DNA from 4 places in the Paenibacillus sp. GCM10028914 genome. Region 1 is predicted to be linked to each of the others. Evidence: predicted binding sites of a transcription regulator. Region 1 holds the regulator's gene; each other region holds the start of a gene.
The links. The regulator Rex, encoded in region 1, represses fermentation and respiration genes when NADH is low (regulators of the CRP and FNR family bind a similar motif). The targets are predictions, from matches to a motif close to TTGTGAAATATTTCACAA.
Positions count from the first base shown of each region.

Region 2: ACFQV5_RS09185 (DUF438 domain-containing protein) is a predicted target of Rex. The motif match lies at 1,603-1,620, and genes of this name have one in related genera.
Region 3: pflB (formate C-acetyltransferase) is a predicted target of Rex. The motif match lies at 2,076-2,093, and genes of this name have one in related genera.
Region 4: ACFQV5_RS19100 (flavocytochrome c) is a predicted target of Rex. The motif match lies at 1,200-1,217, and genes of this name have one in related genera.

Region 1 is NZ_JBHTFO010000018.1:802,401-806,968, forward strand. Features, by position in the region: gene dinG (ATP-dependent DNA helicase DinG) at 1-1,219, shown strand, start outside; gene ACFQV5_RS24400 (redox-sensing transcriptional repressor Rex) at 1,266-1,919, shown strand; gene ACFQV5_RS24405 (amidohydrolase) at 1,906-3,207, shown strand; gene ACFQV5_RS24410 (cell wall elongation regulator TseB-like domain-containing protein) at 3,236-3,754, shown strand; gene ACFQV5_RS24415 (hypothetical protein) at 3,987-4,520, shown strand; gene ACFQV5_RS24420 (AAA family ATPase) at 4,513-4,568, shown strand, end outside.
Region 2 is NZ_JBHTFO010000009.1:111,107-115,674, forward strand. Features, by position in the region: gene ACFQV5_RS09180 (hypothetical protein) at 1-61, shown strand, start outside; gene ACFQV5_RS09185 (DUF438 domain-containing protein) at 257-1,513, opposite strand; gene ACFQV5_RS09190 (mechanosensitive ion channel family protein) at 1,793-3,046, opposite strand; gene ACFQV5_RS09195 (4Fe-4S single cluster domain-containing protein) at 3,245-3,841, opposite strand; gene ACFQV5_RS09200 (ComEA family DNA-binding protein) at 3,841-4,568, opposite strand, start outside.
Region 3 is NZ_JBHTFO010000018.1:638,617-643,184, reverse strand. Features, by position in the region: gene pflB (formate C-acetyltransferase) at 1-1,991, opposite strand, end outside; gene adhE (bifunctional acetaldehyde-CoA/alcohol dehydrogenase) at 2,271-4,568, opposite strand, start outside.
Region 4 is NZ_JBHTFO010000017.1:355,817-360,384, forward strand. Features, by position in the region: gene ACFQV5_RS19100 (flavocytochrome c) at 1-1,170, opposite strand, end outside; gene ACFQV5_RS19105 (Crp/Fnr family transcriptional regulator) at 1,320-2,045, shown strand; gene moaD (molybdopterin converting factor subunit 1) at 2,238-2,981, shown strand; gene ACFQV5_RS19115 (HD-GYP domain-containing protein) at 3,079-4,125, shown strand; gene ACFQV5_RS19120 (UbiA-like polyprenyltransferase) at 4,195-4,568, opposite strand, start outside.

The DNA of each region.
Region 1 (4,568 bases):
TGACAATCTGTTTAATATTCTTCCTGAACGCGGAGATGCATCAGGGGAGACGGGGCAGTTTACGCTTCGGCTTACTCCTTCGAAGAAGCCTAAGGACTGGGATAGCTTAACCGAGCTTGAGAATCAAATTCATCTAATCTTAGGTGATGTCGTTCGTAAGGGAGATACGCTCACATCAGAGATACGAGAAGAATTGGATGACTATAGTGCTGATAGCTTAATAACCGATATCAATGGACTTTTCAAGGATCTTGCCTCACATCGAGAGAATTTGAAGTTTTTTATGACTTTAAACGATGAGGGTATTGTTTACTGGATGGAGGCTAACGGGAATTTTCGAAGTAAGTCTCTTCAGATGTATGCGGTGCCTGTCGATGTAAGTGGACAACTGAAGGAATTGTTTTTCGATAAAAAACAAAGTGTGATTCTGACATCTGCAACACTTTCTGTTGATAAATCATTCCAGTACATGATCGATAATTTAGGGCTACAGGAAGCTTCAGACCTGGGACGTCTTAACACGGTCCAACTGCCTTCGCCTTTTAACTACAGAGAGCAGGCACTGTTGTTAATTCCAAGAGATTTCCCGAGTGTCAAGGGCACAGTGGGAGATCCGCTTTTCGTAAATACACTTGTTCAGTCCCTTAAAGATGCCGCAATGGCAACTAAGGGAAGAATGCTGGTGTTATTTACTTCATATCGGATGCTTCGACAGGTCTATGAACCATTGAAAGAAGCATTATCATCAAGTGACATTGCGGTTCTTGGACAAGGGATGGACGGAACGAGCAGAACCAAACTGATTCGCAGATTTCAGGACAGCAGCGCGTCGGTTCTTCTGGGTACCAGCTCATTCTGGGAAGGGGTAGATATCCCAGGTGAAGCTTTGACGTGTCTTGCAATCGTTCGTTTGCCGTTTCAACCGCCTAATCATCCATTAGTGGAAGCGAAGAGTGAGCTGCTCCAGCAACAGAAGAAAAATCCATTCATGAAGCTTTCAGTGCCACAGGCTGTTATTCGTTTTAAACAAGGATTTGGGCGACTTGTACGGACTGCACAAGACAAAGGGATTGTCATCGTATATGATACCCGTGTAATTGAATCCTATTATGGAAAACATTTTTTGTACTCACTTCCAGGGCCTAAAATGGAACATATGCCAACGGAGCAAATGGTACCTCGTATTACGGAATGGCTTCATGGAGAAGGAACAGTATAATAACAAGTCGAATTATAATTTGACATTATCATTAGGGGGAGCATGCATGAAATCGGATAAAATATCAGAGGCCGTTGTTCGCAGACTGCCCGTTTACTTGCGCTATTTGAATGAGCTTCATATTCGTGAGGTAGCAACTGTGTCCTCACAAGAGTTAGGGCAAAAACTTGATCTAAACCCAGCACAAATTCGTAAGGATCTGGCCTATTTTGGAGATTTCGGTAGAAAGGGTATTGGATACGATGTCAGTTACCTAATCGAAAAAATCCGTCATATTTTAAAGCTGGATCAACAAATTAACGTAGTGCTTGTGGGTGCAGGTAATCTTGGACAAGCCTTGTCTAACTACAATGCTTTTCTGAAAGATAATATGAAAATTGTAGCTATTTTTGATGCATACAGTCCAAAAGTGGGCACCAAGATTAATAATATTGTTGTACAGCCAATGGAAGAACTGACGGCAACAATTAAAGAATATAACATACGAATCGGTATCATCACCGTTCCAGATGTGGAAGCGCAGGCTGTTGCCGATAATCTTATTTCGGCAGGTATTGAAGCGATTCTTAATTTCGCTCCAATCATTTTGAAAGCACCGCCTCATATCCGAATCCATACGGCTGACTTCACAACTGATCTGCAAAGTCTGGCCTATTACTTGGTTAATGGAAAGGAAGATACCGAACATGAAGAAGCATAAATGGATGATTACAAACGGTACCTTTGCCGTGCTACGGGAAGGAAAGTCTGTTCTCCGTGGTTATATGGTAGTTGAGGACGACCTAATTACCTATATCGGTGAAGAAAAGCCTGTAGTCGAGGAAGATATAGAAGTTATTGACGGTACACATCTCTTCTTCATGCCAGGGTTAATTAATACGCATGGTCATACAGCTATGTCGCTTCTTCGCGGACATGGAGATGACCTTGCTCTTCAAGTATGGCTTCAGGAGAAGATGTGGCCAATGGAAGCAAAGTTCACAGCGAATGATGTATACTGGGGAACGTCGCTTTCCGTAATTGAAATGCTTAAGGGAGGAACAACGACCTTCCTTGATATGTATGATCATATGGATCAGGTCGCTGCTGTAACGGAACAATCGGGTATGCGCGGGGTACTTACACGCGGCGTAATCGGTTTGTGTGCTCCTGATGTCCAGAAGCACAAGCTCGATGAGGCTATTGCCTTCGCAAAGGATTGGCATGGCGCAGCAAATGGTCGTATTACGACCATGATATCGCCGCATGCACCTTACACATGTCCTCCTGATTACATTGAAAAGTTCGTCCAGGCTGCTCATGATCTGGACTTACCCTTGCACACTCACATGTCGGAAACGACTACAGAAGTAGAGCAGAATGTTCAGGAATATGGATTAAGACCTGTAGCTCACTTGCAGAAGCTAGGATTTTTCTCCAGACCGGCACTTGTAGCTCACGGGGTTCATTTAACGGATGAGGAGATTGAGATTTTGGCGGCTCATCAGGTTGCGGTATCTCATAATCCGGGAAGTAACTTGAAGCTGGCAAGTGGTGTAGCAAGAGTACCAGAATTGCTTAAGGCTGGAGTAACCGTTTCTTTAGGTACTGATGGTCCTGCAAGCAACAACAACTTAGATATGTTTGAAGAAATGCGATTAGCTGCGCTCATTCATAAAGGTGTTACTGGTGATCCCACGGCAATTCCGGCTTCGGAAGCGTTGCGTATGGGTACTGAGTATGGTGCGAAGTCACTCTTCTTAGAAGGACTTGGAACTCTGGCTCCTGGAATGAAGGCGGATTTTATCGCGTTGAATACAGATCAAGCGCATTTCTTGCCACATACAGATTTCATCTCACACGCTGTTTATTCCGCAAGTGCAAAAGATGTTGAGCATGTTTGGGTAGATGGTAAACAGATCGTCAAGAATGGAAATTGCTTAACTTTAGATGAAGAGAAGATTCGCCGTGAAGCTCAAAGTGCATTCGAACGGTTGTTGACCCTCTAGAAAATAACAAGGGAGCGAGGGAACGCAGGTGAAGAAAAAGACAAAGCGGATACTCCTCGGCGTTTCCGGATTTTTGCTCATATTGTTGGCTTTCCAAATATACTATTCAAATGTTATGTCTGACCCTTGGAACCAAGAGAAGCTGGCGATAACAGCAGCTCAGGAGTACGGGGGATTAATAAAAACGGATAAAACCTATAGATCAGTCTGGGATAAGGATAGTATATACTGGGTTGTATCGGGGCAGGATGCTGACAACAAGGGAATTATGGTATGGGTGAAGTTTACGGAGGATAATAAGCCAGTAGGAGGCCCTGAAACGGTGCATTCCGAGGCTTTAAGTGATGGTATGACGGAAGCTCAGATTCGTAATCAGATTCATGCTGATTTACCTGGAGCCGTCATCGAAAGACTTGTTCCTGGTATGTATGAAGGCGAGTATGTCTGGCAGTTATTATATACTCTGAATAATGAATCAAAATATCGGTTTTACCGTTTTCAGGATGGAAAACCAATTGGTGAGGACATTGTTTTACCGAACCAATAAATTACAAACACTCCATTGTACTTACAGTGGAGTGTTTGTGCTTGTTATAAATAAAAGCGATTACATAAAATTTTAAAAAATAATTTTTAATATATTCACAGGTTGATATGAATTTCGTATATAAGATATGATATACTCATAGATGTATCAAAGGGTATATAGTGTTGATTTATAGGAAGTCTTGCAACTAGGTATTCGCATAGATATATATTTTGTACAAGGAGGAACTTCATTGAAACTACGTATTGTTCCTATCGTTCTGACCGTTGTTATTTCTGCATCCATGCTTTTTGGTGGATGGTATCTGTATCGGCAAATGGCTCTTAAGAATCCATTAGCTAATGTTGTATCTGAATATGATGGCGTGAAAGGCTCTCAAATAGATATTAAACAGGATACAGTCACTTTGAAACTTGATTTAAAGCCAGAAACAGATTTACGTGGTCTGGTTGAACATATAAACAAAGAGGGCAAGTCGATCGTCGGTAAAAAAACATTGAAGCTAGAAGTGGAAGATCATTCTTCAGAAGAGCTTAATAAGTGGTGGGATGCTGCGATGCTCTCCGTAGCCGAAGCAATGGATACCAAACAATACACAAATATACAGTCATCTTTAGAACAGCTGGCGGAGAATTCGCCTCAGCTAAAAGCAACAGCACAGATTGATGACGAGAATGTATATGTTAGTTTATCCGACGGCAAGTCAGGTAAATTCATAATTTTGCCGCGCCAACCCGGCAAATTGGAGGTGTGGAACCATGCCTAATTGGTCCAAAGAAGTTTTAATTGGCTTTATCCCTGTTTTGTTCGTGTT
Region 2 (4,568 bases), on a different contig from region 1:
CTTAATTGTTGCAGTCATTTTTCCTTTTATCGTCACTACTTTCTTCTGGAACCAACCATAACGCAATTCCCTTCAATGAATTAGCCGTGTTTTGTAGTTTGATTTTTGACACGTGAAAGCGACAATACAAAAAACCGACCTCTGTGAACTGCCTTTCCAATGTTAGATCATGTCTAATAATTTGGATGCAGTTCACATCAGGACGGTTTTTTTCATGATATGTGCAATTAAAACGTAAGGTGAACCGGTTCTCCCCTCACTCAGAAAGTATCCGTTTTTGACCTGTCAGTTCCTGAATCGGCTTAATATTTTGAGTGAATTCAAGCGTACCTAAATACTTTCCTTCTTCATCCCTTACAGCGAAATAGCGAATATAGACAAATTTATCTTTCACCGGGAGCCAGAAATCTTCCTCGTCTTTGACACCTGCTTTGAAATCAGCAAGCAACTGATTGACGACATGTACGCTTTGTGGAGGATGGCAGTTCTGAACACTTCTGCCGATAACCGCTTTGGTACGAACGAAGATTCTTTCTTTCCCATGTGAAAAGTACCTAACGATATCATTCTCATCTATAAAAGTCAGGTCGACCGGTAAATGATTTAAGATAGATTCCAACTGTTTAACCGATAAGATACCTGTACTCATTCGGATGTATCCTTCTTGTAGCGGAGAAGACTCCAATCCCTGATCTGTGCCAGGTTCAGCTGCTCTAGCAGGAATCCATTGTTGCTCCGGTGCTGTCAGGCAATAACCGACCTCTTCACTTTGCACGGCAATTTGAAGCCATTCATCCTCCGTTAATTTGTCCAGAGCCATAGGTAATAAGATATGTTCCTCTTTATAGATCATTTCTGTTACTTCTTTTAAGACGCGTTTTGCTAGATCCACGAATGCCTCGGCATTGCCATCAAAATTAGTGAGCTTCTGTTTCACTTCTTTTATTCCAATCCGGATACCATCATCTACTGCCCACATCACCTTGGTTGGTCCAAAAATTCCGTATTTTTCGAGGAAAGGAAACAGTAAATTTTCTTTGCGGCTGTAATGTTTGTCTACATCATAGAGGAGATTGAAATCCTCCAGCAATTTAAGGCGATTTGCCTCTCCTTGATCTTTAAGAAATTGATCCAGATGCAGTGCAATTTTGAAGTTTGCCAGTCGATCAATTTCTCGGTTCTCCATCTTAAAGGTATGCACAGGATGTCCAGGCTGCTCTTCAGGTTTGTGAGCTCTGTGAATGTCTTGGATGGAACCTTTAAACACAGCAGCATGCACACTACACAACCGCTGTACTTCGGTCACCGGTATTCCTTCCTCTTGCATCAATACCTGCTCCAACTCCGAAATTTCATCAACGGATATTTCCCCTACGGCTTCGTTAAACTTTGCCTTTACTTCCTCCACACTTTTTCCATGATGCAGCTCTTTAATGATATCCTTGAGCATATTTATACGGATAGTTCGATGAGCAGAAACACCATTCTCACGGTTATTAATTAATTCACTCATATTCTCCACCTCTGTTTTATTTCTATATACATTTAAAGATTAAATTTTCTTGTTCACATCTATAAACTAGCATCCCTGCACTGCAATGCTTGTGATTAAAAACACAAATGAAATGGATATTCATTGAACAAGAAAAGTGACCTCTCTTCTTCGAAATAATTGTCCAACAACAAGAAAAGACCCTTCACACAGGGTCTTTTCTTCAACACGATTAAGTTCTAATAAACGATCACGGTCATCCATGCATCGATTTTTCGCCCTTCATCCTCCGAACATTTCTCAATATCCACGCGAGTATTGCGGGTTTTCTTTTAGATGGACGATATCATGGCCCGTTGGATTTTGGAAGGCACGAAGTCCGAATGTCGGTGCAACCGCAAAAATGTGGTCAAATATATCCGCTTGAATCGATTCATACACTCCCCAGTTGGTATCATTGCTGAAAGCGTAGATCTCGAGCGGCAGTCCATTATCTCCCGGCGCTAACTGTCTGACGATCAGCGTCATATCCTTACGAATTTTCGGATGATTTCTCAAATATTGATGGATGTATTCTCTGAATACGCCTATATTGGTAAGCTGTCTGCCGTTAACTTTGCTTTCCATATTAATCTGATGTTCCATGTTGTACGCGTTAATCTCATCTAATCTTGTCGTAATATAATCGGTAAGATATTGAATCTTCTGAAATTCCTCAATCATTTCCTCTGTACAAAAAGATATGCTGGTTGTATCTATATTGATACTTCGCTTAATTCTTCTGCCACCTGTTTCTTGCATGCCTCTCCAATTCTTGAATGAGTCTGAAATAAGAGCGTAGCTGGGAATCATCGTAATTGTCTTATCGAAATTCATAACCTTTACCGTATTTAATGTAATATCAATCACGTCACCGTTCGCATCATACTTAGGCATTTCAATCCAGTCACCTACACGCACCATATCATTCGATGATAATTGAACGCCTGCCACCAGGCCCAATATGGAATCCTTGAAAACTAGCATCAGCACAGCCGATAAGGCACCAAGCCCACTAAGAATGATCACAGGATTCTGACCGATGAGGATCGAGATTACCACAATGCTACCGATGATATAGAGAAATATTTGCGCCACCTGAATATATCCTTTAATCGGTCTGATCTTGGAAACTTCAAACGTACGATAGATTGCTTCAACGGCATTCAGCAGCGCACTGAACACAATGATAATTACGATAATGATATAGGTTATTGCTAGTTTTTCTATCAAAGCATGATAAGGCGAAAAGATGGATGCTGAAGAATAGATGATAATCGCTGGTACCAAATGCGACAGCTTATGGAACACTTTTTTCTCCAGTATAATATTGTCCCACGTATATCGGTTGTTATTGATGATATGAGTAATCCACTTCAGCACAATTTTTTTGGTCACATAGTTAGCCAGTATGGAGCCGACAGCAATAATAACAATCATGATCATATTCGAAAGATATCCTATCATTTGTTCACTTATGCCGTATCCCTCTAGTTGATTTTTAATAAATTCCATTATCTCCTCCTGATGCAGTTTAGATTAGCCTATTATTATAAATAAGATTCTAGTACAAAATCAAACTATTGGTGATACTTTCTAAAAATTAAAAGAGCGCCGCATTGGGCGCTCTTTTAGAACGTAAGGGAGACGAACCGTGGGTTAGCAAAACCATAATTCGCCGCCGCGTGATGCTAAAGTTGTTCGAAAGAAGGCTCACAGTAGCCCTCTAAATAGGTCCTTCAAGTCTCCAACCTCTGCTAAGCCGTTAACCATAACCCTACCATCAGGGGTAAGACGGACCTCTAGCCTATTTGGAATATCTGTCATTCGTTCTTTAAGATGAAGGTACCGTTCTGTCAGAAAATGATAGCGCTGATTGGAGGAGCCTACCCAAGGACGGCTCGTATCCAAATGCTCTATCTGAAAAGGCCCATCAATGAGCAGATCGGTAATTGCTAATAAGTCGAGGTAATCTTGGTTTCCCGATTGTTGCAGGTTTTCAAGCAGGTACCCTGTAAACGTCATCACAGAAAGTCCCTCTTGCTTCAGGATCTTCCCTAGTCTAGCCAGCGCTTGAGCTTGTGCAAAAGGTTCCCCACCCAGAAAGGTTACACCTTCAATTGCAGGACCTTGGAGAATTTGTTCAGCAAGTTGATCGACTCCCATCGTGAAGCCTCCGTCTTCCGGCCACGTAAACGGAACCGCACAGCCTGCACAATGAATCGGACATCCCTGTACCTGAATACATGCACGTATACCCGGGCCCTCAACTTTGGTCGTAGGTAAAAATCGATGTACTCGCAGCAGCATTAGAAATCCACCACACGACCCTTTAGCTTAGGAGGCTCCTCTGATAAAGATTGAACAGTAATTAGCGGACGAACGCGATCTATGACGTGTGGCTTTAACCCCAGTAATTCAAAAAATTCATCGACAGAGCGGAAGCCATCATTTGTCTGACGATGCTGGATCGCTTTTTTGGCAAGAATGGCTCCCACTCCTGGTAAACCTGCCAAATCACTCTCTGTTGCCGTATTCAGATCAACTACCTCTAAGGCCATGGGCTCGGGATTTATGACTTCTGTGCTTTCCTCATTTGGGGTCTCCAGTTGCATCAAAGCCTCATCAGCACGTTGTTTGTAGACATCCTGCGCCACCGGAAGATCATCTGCTTGCAGGGCTCCCCTTTGTTCAGCAGAAAGCGGCTCCGATCTTCGCAAAGGCTTAGACCCTTCGGCTGAGAGCTTGACCCCGTATTCAGACTCGATCTTATCCTTTAAGATTGCTTCCTCGCCACGAGAAGCCAGTTCCCGGGCTTCAAGTCGTAGGAGGAACTCCTTTCGAACCTTAAATCCATGAAAAATGGAGAAAATACAGCCAAGAAACAGACTAGTCATCATGAGATCGTACGGCAAGGTATCCTCTTGTAACATTTCTGAGAATAATAAAATAAACGGAATAGAATAAATGAGGCCCCATAAGGCCCACCGCTTATTTTTAGCTCTGCTGGCAATATAGAAAAAGGCGACCCAGTTAA
Region 3 (4,568 bases), 160 kb from region 1:
TTCGAGATACCATCCAAGCTGTCCTCGTAAGGCAATTTCGCAACAGAGCTTAGGGAAGCAAGTGCACCCTTCTTATCGCGTCCATGCATTGGGTTTGCACCAGGTGCAAATGGTTCGCCAGCTTTACGTCCATCTGGTGTAGTACCTGTCTTCTTACCATATACAACGTTCGAAGTAATAGTAAGTACAGATTGAGTTGGTAGCGCATCGCGATATGCTCTGTGTTTACGGATCATACCCATGAAAGTCTCAACCAGCTCAACAGCAATGCTGTCTGCACGATCATCGTTGTTACCGTAGCAAGGGAATTCGCCTTCGATTTCAAAGTCAACAGCGATGCCTTCCTCGTTGCGAATAGGTTTAACTTTAGCATATTTAATGGCGCTCAGGGAGTCTGCTGCAACCGAGAGACCCGCGATACCGCAAGCCATTGTACGAAGAATGTCGCGGTCATGCAGAGCCATTTCAATACGCTCATAGGAATATTTATCATGCATATAGTGAATAACATTAAGTGTGTTCATATACAGCTTCGCAAGCCACTCCATCATTGGTTTGAAGCGTTTCATAACTTCATCATAATCGAGAGTCTCAGCTGTAATTGCAGGATACTCTGGTGCTACTTGAACTCCGGACTTCTCGTCACGTCCACCGTTGATTGCATACAAGAGTGCTTTTGCCAGGTTCGCACGAGCTCCGAAGAATTGCATTTGCTTACCAATTCTCATAGCGGATACGCAGCAAGCGATACCGTAGTCTTCACCATAGATTGGACGCATCAAATCGTCATTCTCATATTGAATGGAGCTTGTTTCAATGGAAACTTTAGCACAGAACTTCTTGAAGCCTTCAGGCAACTTTTCGGACCACAAAACAGTCAAGTTTGGCTCTGGTGCAGGTCCAAGATTGTAAAGTGTGTGCAAGAAACGGAAGCTGTTCTTGGTTACACGAGTTTCCCCGTTCAAGGACATACCACCAATGGATTCAGTTACCCATGTTGGGTCACCGCTGAACAGATCGTTGTAATCAGGTGTACGCAAGAACTTAACGATACGAAGCTTCATAACGAAATGGTCTACGAGCTCCTGAGCAGTCTCTTCTGTCAGTGTGCCTTCTGCCAAATCACGTTGAATGTAAACATCCAAGAACGATGATACACGTCCAAGGGACATTGCCGCACCATTCTGTTCTTTGATCGCAGCAAGGTAACCGAAGTATAGCCACTGGAATGCTTCTTTAGCCGTATTTGCAGGCTTAGAAATATCAAAGCCATGCATTTGAGCCATTTGTTTCAATTCTTTAAGTGCACGAATTTGCTCAGACAATTCTTCACGAAGACGAATTACTGGCTCATCGATCACATCTACTTCTAAAGTGCTAAGTTCATTTATTTTATCTTGAATAAGGAAGTCAATACCATATAGTGCAACACGGCGATAGTCACCGATAATACGTCCACGACCATATGCATCTGGAAGACCTGTTATGATACCAGCTCTACGTGCATTACGCATTTCAGGTGTGTAAGCATCGAATACGCCTTGGTTATGTGTCTTACGAATATGCGTAAACATATCTACAATACTTGATGGAAGCTCAAAACCATAAGCATTACAAGCATCGATCATCATTTTAATTCCGCCGAAAGGCTGAATCGAACGTTTGAAAGGCTCATCTGTTTGCAAACCAACGATTTGTTCTTTATCTTTATCCAAATAGCCTGGTTTATGCGAGATAATCGTAGAAGGATTATTTACATCTACATCCAGTACTCCGCCAGCTTCACGTTCTTTTTTAGTCAGATCGGAAACAATTTCCCACAATGCTTTAGTGTTCTCAGTAGGACCAACCAAGAACTCATCATTACCATAATAAGGTTCGATGTTCTTAGCAATAAACTCGTTTACGTCTACCGCTTTAGTCCATTTACCTGTTTTGAACCCTCTCCAACCGGACTGCATGTCTTTAATTTCTTTTTCAATCACCGACATTTAAAATCCCTCCAATTTATGTTCTGTTGTTGAGGCATGAGCTTATTATTCTATCTTCTCATGTCCATCATCCCAGATCAATAAATGTGATGCTTTTCACAACCTTGGGCGTTATTACCAACCACTACAACAACCCGCTTAACTGTACGAATTATTATCTGAGATTGTTTTTACACTTTTATTTTAGACTTCATCCATATACACAGCTGTGACAAATATCACAAAGTTGGTGATATTTGTCACGCTGAAAATTATACCATTTATAATTGTAGATAAAGATTAAAAGCGTCCGTAGAATGCGTTCCGGTATACGTCAGCAAGCTCAGTTACGAGTGGCAGTTTTGGATTCGCCGTAGTGCACTGATCTTCGAATGCACGATCAGCCAAATAGTCTACGCGGCTCTCAAAGTCAGCTGGATCAATACCAAGCTCTTGGAACGACTCTTCTATTCCGAGTTTCTTATTCAGATCGCGAATAGCGTTAATCAAGCTGTTCACGCCTTCTTCTGTTGTGCGAGCCGGCAGGCCAAGAATGCGAGCAATCTCTGCATATCTTTCATCGGCAACAAAATGTGTGTATTTAGGCCATGCTGCAAATTTCGTCGGTTTCTTCGCATTGTAGCGAATGACGTGAGGCATCAGAATCGCATTGGTGCGTCCGTGAGCTGTATGGTACTGACCGCCCCATTTATGAGCTAAACTGTGGTTGATACCCAGGAATGCGTTGGCAAACGCCATACCAGCAAGCGTCGAAGCATTGTGCATTTTTTCACGAGCTAGCTTATCACCAGTCAAAGCCGACTGTTCAAGATACTGGAATACGAGCTGAATGGCTTTGATTGCAAGCCCATCTGTATAATCATTAGCCATGACGGATACATAAGCTTCAATTGCATGCGTTAGTACGTCCATACCTGTATCAGCAACAGCTGTTTTAGGTAAGCTGTACACGAACTCAGGATCAATAATCGCTACGTCTGGAGTCAGCTCATAGTCAGCCAGAGGGTACTTCGTATTGCCTTGTACTTTATCTGTAATAACCGCGAACGAAGTTACTTCCGAACCTGTACCCGATGTCGTTGGAATCGCAACGAACTTCGCTTTTTGTCCAAGACGAGGATATTTATAGATCCGTTTACGAATATCCATGAATTTTTGTTTCAGGTTGTTGAAATCTGTATCTGGGTATTCATAGAACAGCCACATTGCCTTGGCAGCATCCATCGGCGATCCTCCACCGAGTGCAATGATACAATCCGGTTGGAATCTCTTCATCATTTGAGCACCGCGCTCAACTGTTGTTGTCGATGGATCTGGTTCTACCTCCGAGAATACTTCAATAGCAACCGGTACCTGGCGCTGACGCAAATAGTGCTCAACCTTTTCTACATAACCCAGCTTCACCATCATTGGGTCAGTAACGATTGCTACACGAGTGATATCCGGCATTTTGGCAAGGTATTGAGTCGACCCTTTTTCAAAATAAATTTTGTTCGGCACTTTGAACCATTGCATATTCACGGTACGGTGATTCACCCTTTTCACGTTGATCAGATTAACTGCACTTACGTTCGAAGATGTAGCATTTCGTCCATACGATCCACAGCCGAGCGTGAGCGATGGTAAGTTTGTGTTGTAAATGTCACCAATACCACCTTGCGAAGACGGTTGATTTACCAGCACGCGGCAAGTTTGCATACGATCCGAGAACTTTTGAATGATTTCTTCATTATTCGAATGAATTACCGAAGAGTGACCCATTCCGCCAAAAGCAACGACTTCTGCAGCACGTTCAATCCCTTGTTCTGCGTTCTTCACTTTATAGCAGGCAAGAATCGGGCTGAGCTTCTCAGCTGATAATGGGAATTTTGGTCCTACACCGTCGATCTCCGCTACAAGAATCTTCGTACCTTCAGGTACATCAATGCCGCAATCTTTAGCGATCTTAGTTGCTGGCTGCCCAACGATTGCAGGATTTACCGCACATTTCTCAGCCACGATTGCACCTGCGGTCAGTTTAGTTGCTTCTTCTTTGTTTACGAAGTAACAACCGCTCGCAATCATTTTTTTCTTCACTTGTTCAAAAATTGTTTCTTCTATAATAACGGCCTGTTCCGATGCACAGATCATACCGTTGTCAAATGTTTTCGAGAGGATGAGGTCATTAACAGCTTGATCAAGATCGGCCGATTTTTCAATAAAGCATGGTACGTTACCAGGACCCACACCGAGAGCTGGTTTACCGCAGCTATATGCTGCCTTAACCATTGCAGATCCACCTGTAGCCAAAATACAAGCAACATCAGGGTGATTCATCAGCGTATTCGTTTTATCCATGGAAGGAGCATCAATCCATTGAATACAGTTTTCAGGAGCGCCATGCTTCACTGCAGCTTCCAGCAAAATTTTAGCTGCTTCCCGGCTGCACGCTTGTGCGGATGGATGGAATCCAAAGATAATTGGGTTTTTGGTCTTAATCGCAATGAGTGCTTTGAAAATCGTTGTTGATGTTGGATTCGTTACTGGAGTGATACCCATAATGATGCCTACAGGTTCAGCAATCTTCTGGTAATTACC
Region 4 (4,568 bases), on a different contig from region 1:
CAGCGGCAAGCTTTGAAGATACTCCATACCTACTAGATTAGCTCCTGCTTGTTGACCAAGTACAAGACCATCTCCTGTTGCCCCTGGGTGATTCGTTGTTTTGACCGTATCGGGAATTTCAGGATTATATTTATGACGCATTTCAAGACTTGCTGCGTAACCACCCGTTGCTAAGATGACACCTTTATTAGCGCGAAGGGTAATATCTGCGCCATCAGAGACACCTTTCATCCCTACTACTTTACCGTTCTCAATAATTAGTTCTTTCGCTTCCGTCTTCGTCATGATTTCAATATCGCTTTTCTCTAGCGAAGCTTGAAGAGCTGTAATAAAACCACCATGCTCGTTTACAGGACGATGACTACGAGGCCATAGAGCACCAGCAACCGTAAATACCTCATCGGAAAACTCTAACCCGAGACCTTCAAGCCAGTGAATACCATCAAGTGCGTTATCAACCAGATACTGTACCAACTCTGGATTCGCTTTTTCGTCACCACCCTTGAAGGTTTGTGTGAAATGCTTATCCAAGGAATCTTCGATACCTTGCTTGGATTGACGCTCTGGGTCTACCGCATTGTACGCTCCACCTGCTAATGCTGTGTTTCCACCAATACGGTCCATTTTATCGATAACGATTACCGAAGCCCCATTTTCCTTCGCAGATTGTGCAGCGGCTAGGCCTGCTCCTCCTGCTCCAATGACGATTACGTCAGCGGTTTTCTCGATAGCATCTTTTGCTGCTTTAACAACTTCTCTACTCTTCCATTCATCAACATTTGCGCCTGCATCTTTCAGCGCAGTGGCAATTGCTTCTTTAATTCCGTTACTACTAAATGTTGCGCCTGATACACTATCCACATTCAAACTCTGATACTCAACAACATCTTCAGGAATTTGTTTGATAGCAACATCACCGACACCCGCAGTCTCACCATGCTCAAGTACGTTAATGGCTCCAACTTTACCTGCATCGTCCACTGTTAGTTCAATTTTAATATTGCCATGAAAACCTTCTGCTTCAGCAGCATACACGCCTGCTTTTAATGCACCTTCAACACTTGCAGCATCTGATGGTGAACTGGATTTTCCGCTTGAGCATCCCACAATGGATGTTAACATCATGGCTGCTACCAAAACCCCGGATAAGCTCTTTTTAAAATAATTCATAATGCCCCCCTGTTTCTTCTTGTTTTATTTTGTGATACAATTCACAAAGTCAAGCACTCAAAATACCTACACTTATTATCCACGATCATAAAAATTATTCTGTATCGGTGTATACAAAAATGAATCATGTCATAATGAGGTGCACAGCTATGAATAAACTCAAATTCGGCAACTCGCTTGATCATAAACAGCTGCCACAATACATAACAGAGCTGTTATCGTTGATACACAAACATAACCTTGGCCACATACGACAGTGTCGTAAAAATGAACATCTCTTTCATAGTAACGATCCAGCGGATCAGATATTTATGATTCAAAAAGGTATTGCAATTACTTATCTCGCCGATCAGGACGGGCATGAACGTATTCGGCGTTTCTTCTCAGTAGGTGATATTCTTGGTCATAACACATTGTTCCACGATGTTTATATTGCCAATGCTCGAGCGATACAACCTTGTACCATTCTCTCTATAAATAAAACTAAGTTTCTTCAACAAGTTGAACTTGAACCTAAGCTGCTTATTCATCTATATCGCGTTCTCGAAATGACTCATCGAAATCTGGCTGTACATATGGGAGATTCCTATTTCAGTGCGGAGACACGTGTACTAAAATATCTTCTTCGATTGCTCAACCAATTTGGTAACTCGACTGCGGAAGGGATTGTAATTACGATTCCAATAACCCATGAACTGTTAGCAAAATATGCTGGGACAACGAGAGTTACAGTTACACGCGTACTGAGTCTACTCTGTGCAGATAACATCCTAAGCACGAACCCAAGACCATGGATTATAAAAGATTTCGACGCTCTTGTTGAATTATGTGAGCAGTCATGCTTAGATTACATGAACACTGCAGTTACCGTATAAAATTTATGGGACAATATAAAAAGGCTTGCTCGAAGAAGTGATGACTTTCGAGCAAGCCTTTTTATTAATGAGATAAACCAAGCCGGGATAAGCTTCTCACATACCATTTTCCACTTTTCTTCGATCCACAAACATAACATTCTAACCAGAATTATGGTATATTGTAGCCCATAAGAATTCGAGGTGAATACAATGAAAAATAATATACAAGTCTTACTTTTTGCTGGTTTAGCAGACCGTATTGGTACAACCACACTGAACATAACTGTTAATGAACTTCCAATCACTACGCGTGACTTGAAAAGGATGATTCGTGACTCATATCCACAAGCCGAAGCGCTTATCGATATTTCATTTGCTGCTGTAAACCAAGAGTACGCAACTGATGAACGTCTTATTTCAGAAGGCGACGAAGTTGCACTAATCCCTCCCGTTTCCGGAGGTGACGGATTATTGGATAAAGAAAGCACAAATTGCCTATGTGAATCTACGCCGGATAAAATGTGTTTGATCACTTCAGAAGAACTCTCACCTGAAGATACACTGCGAAAAGTTCTCCATCCTAACCACGGAGCTTCATTAAATTTTGTTGGAACAACAAGGGAAATGACTGGAAGCCTTCGCACTCTTACATTGGAATATGAGGCATACATCCCTATGGCCCTTCATGAAATGCAAAAAATTCGTTCAAACATTCAGGAACAATGGCCCGGAACCTTCTGCGCAATATCGCATAGGATCGGAAAGGTAGACATCGGTGAAATTAGTGTTGTTATTGCAGTATCTTCTCCTCATCGCAATATTTGTTATGAAGCAAGCCGATACGCAATTGAGGAATTAAAAAGAACGGTACCCATTTGGAAAAAAGAAATATGGGAAAATGGTTCCGAATGGAAGGGTGCTCAAACCGGGACTTGGGACCCACTAAAAAAATAACCTGTAGTTAATAAGTCATTGTAAATCCAAAATTTTCTTGATAAGATGGGTTTATGACTGATTAATCTATTTAATTACAGGTAAGAGGTGCAACGATTTGAAAGTACACGTCACTGACCTGATGCCCGGAGATCAAATACAGCGTGAAATTTTCAACAGCAATGGTGTCCACGTCTTGCAAAAAGGAACAATTCTTCGCATCGAGGAAATATCGAAGCTTATACAGCATAGCATCGATTATATCGACATTGAGAACCGCGAGATTATCCTGTCTGTCGATCCAGCCTCCGAAACACCAGAATCTCTCAGCAAGGTTAAACCACAATTTGACCAAGCGATCGAGGGGATCGCCTCTGTCTTTACAGAGGCATTAAAAACTGGAAAGTTCAACGAAAGGTCCGTTCATGATTCATTCCAACCTGTTGTTGGCTCTTTAATGGAACAAAAAGATGTCGTTTCTCTTTTATTGTTGCTAAATGATAAAGATGATTACACATACAAACACTCGATGCAGGTCGGAATGCTCTCCTACTACCTTGCTACCTGGATGGGTTATTCCACTAATGAGGCTTATGATATTGGTAAAGCGGGATATCTGCACGATATCGGCAAGAGTAGAATTCCTAAAGAAATACTCGATAAGCCTGGGAAGCTAACTTCCGAAGAGTATGAGGTAATTAAGCTCCATACCACATATGGTTACGAGATTATTCGTGAATCTATTGACGATGAACTAACGGCTCTTGTTGCTCTCCAGCATCACGAGCGAGACGACGGATCAGGATATCCGAATCGAATTCATGAAGATAAAATTCACCCCTACTCCCATATCGCAGCAGTAGCCGATGTTTATAGCGCCATGACAACCAACCGAACCTATCAATCCAAACAACAGCTTCTTCACGTATTAAGAGAACTTCACAGTCTCAGTTTTGGTAAATTAAACGCCAAACCTTCACACGCTTTTATCCAGCACATGCTCCCCAACTTCATTGGAAAAAAGGTCGTTCTCACTTCAGGAGAATCGGGAACAATCGTTATGAATAACCAACTTGACTACTTCCGTCCTCTGGTTCGAACTAACCAACGTTTTATCGATCTCTCTAAGGAGCGGGATTCAGCAATTCAAGAAATACTGTTATAGAGAAACATTCTAAGAAGAAGAGGCGTCCCAAGTTTGGGACGCCTCTTTATTTGTTAGGTGACGATATGTCTAACCGTTTATTAAAAAATAATCTGCCATTGTACAGAAAAGGATCACCATACTTATCACCTGGTTCAAATTATAGGACGCCACATTCATTCGTCTACGGCTTGATGGCTTAATAATGTTATGCTCAACAGCTAGCAGAAGCGTCGCGAGCAAAATGCCTATTAGATATAGCCAACCGAGATCTTGAAGAATGTACAAGAAGAATAATAGTAGCACCATGATTGTATGCAAGCTGCGTGAAATAAAGAGCGCTCCATCCAGGCCAAAAGCTTGAGGCACACTCCAGAGACCTGTCTTACGATCGAAATCAATATCTTGCGTAGCATATATGATATCGAAACCGCCTATCCACAACATCACAATCGTACCAATTA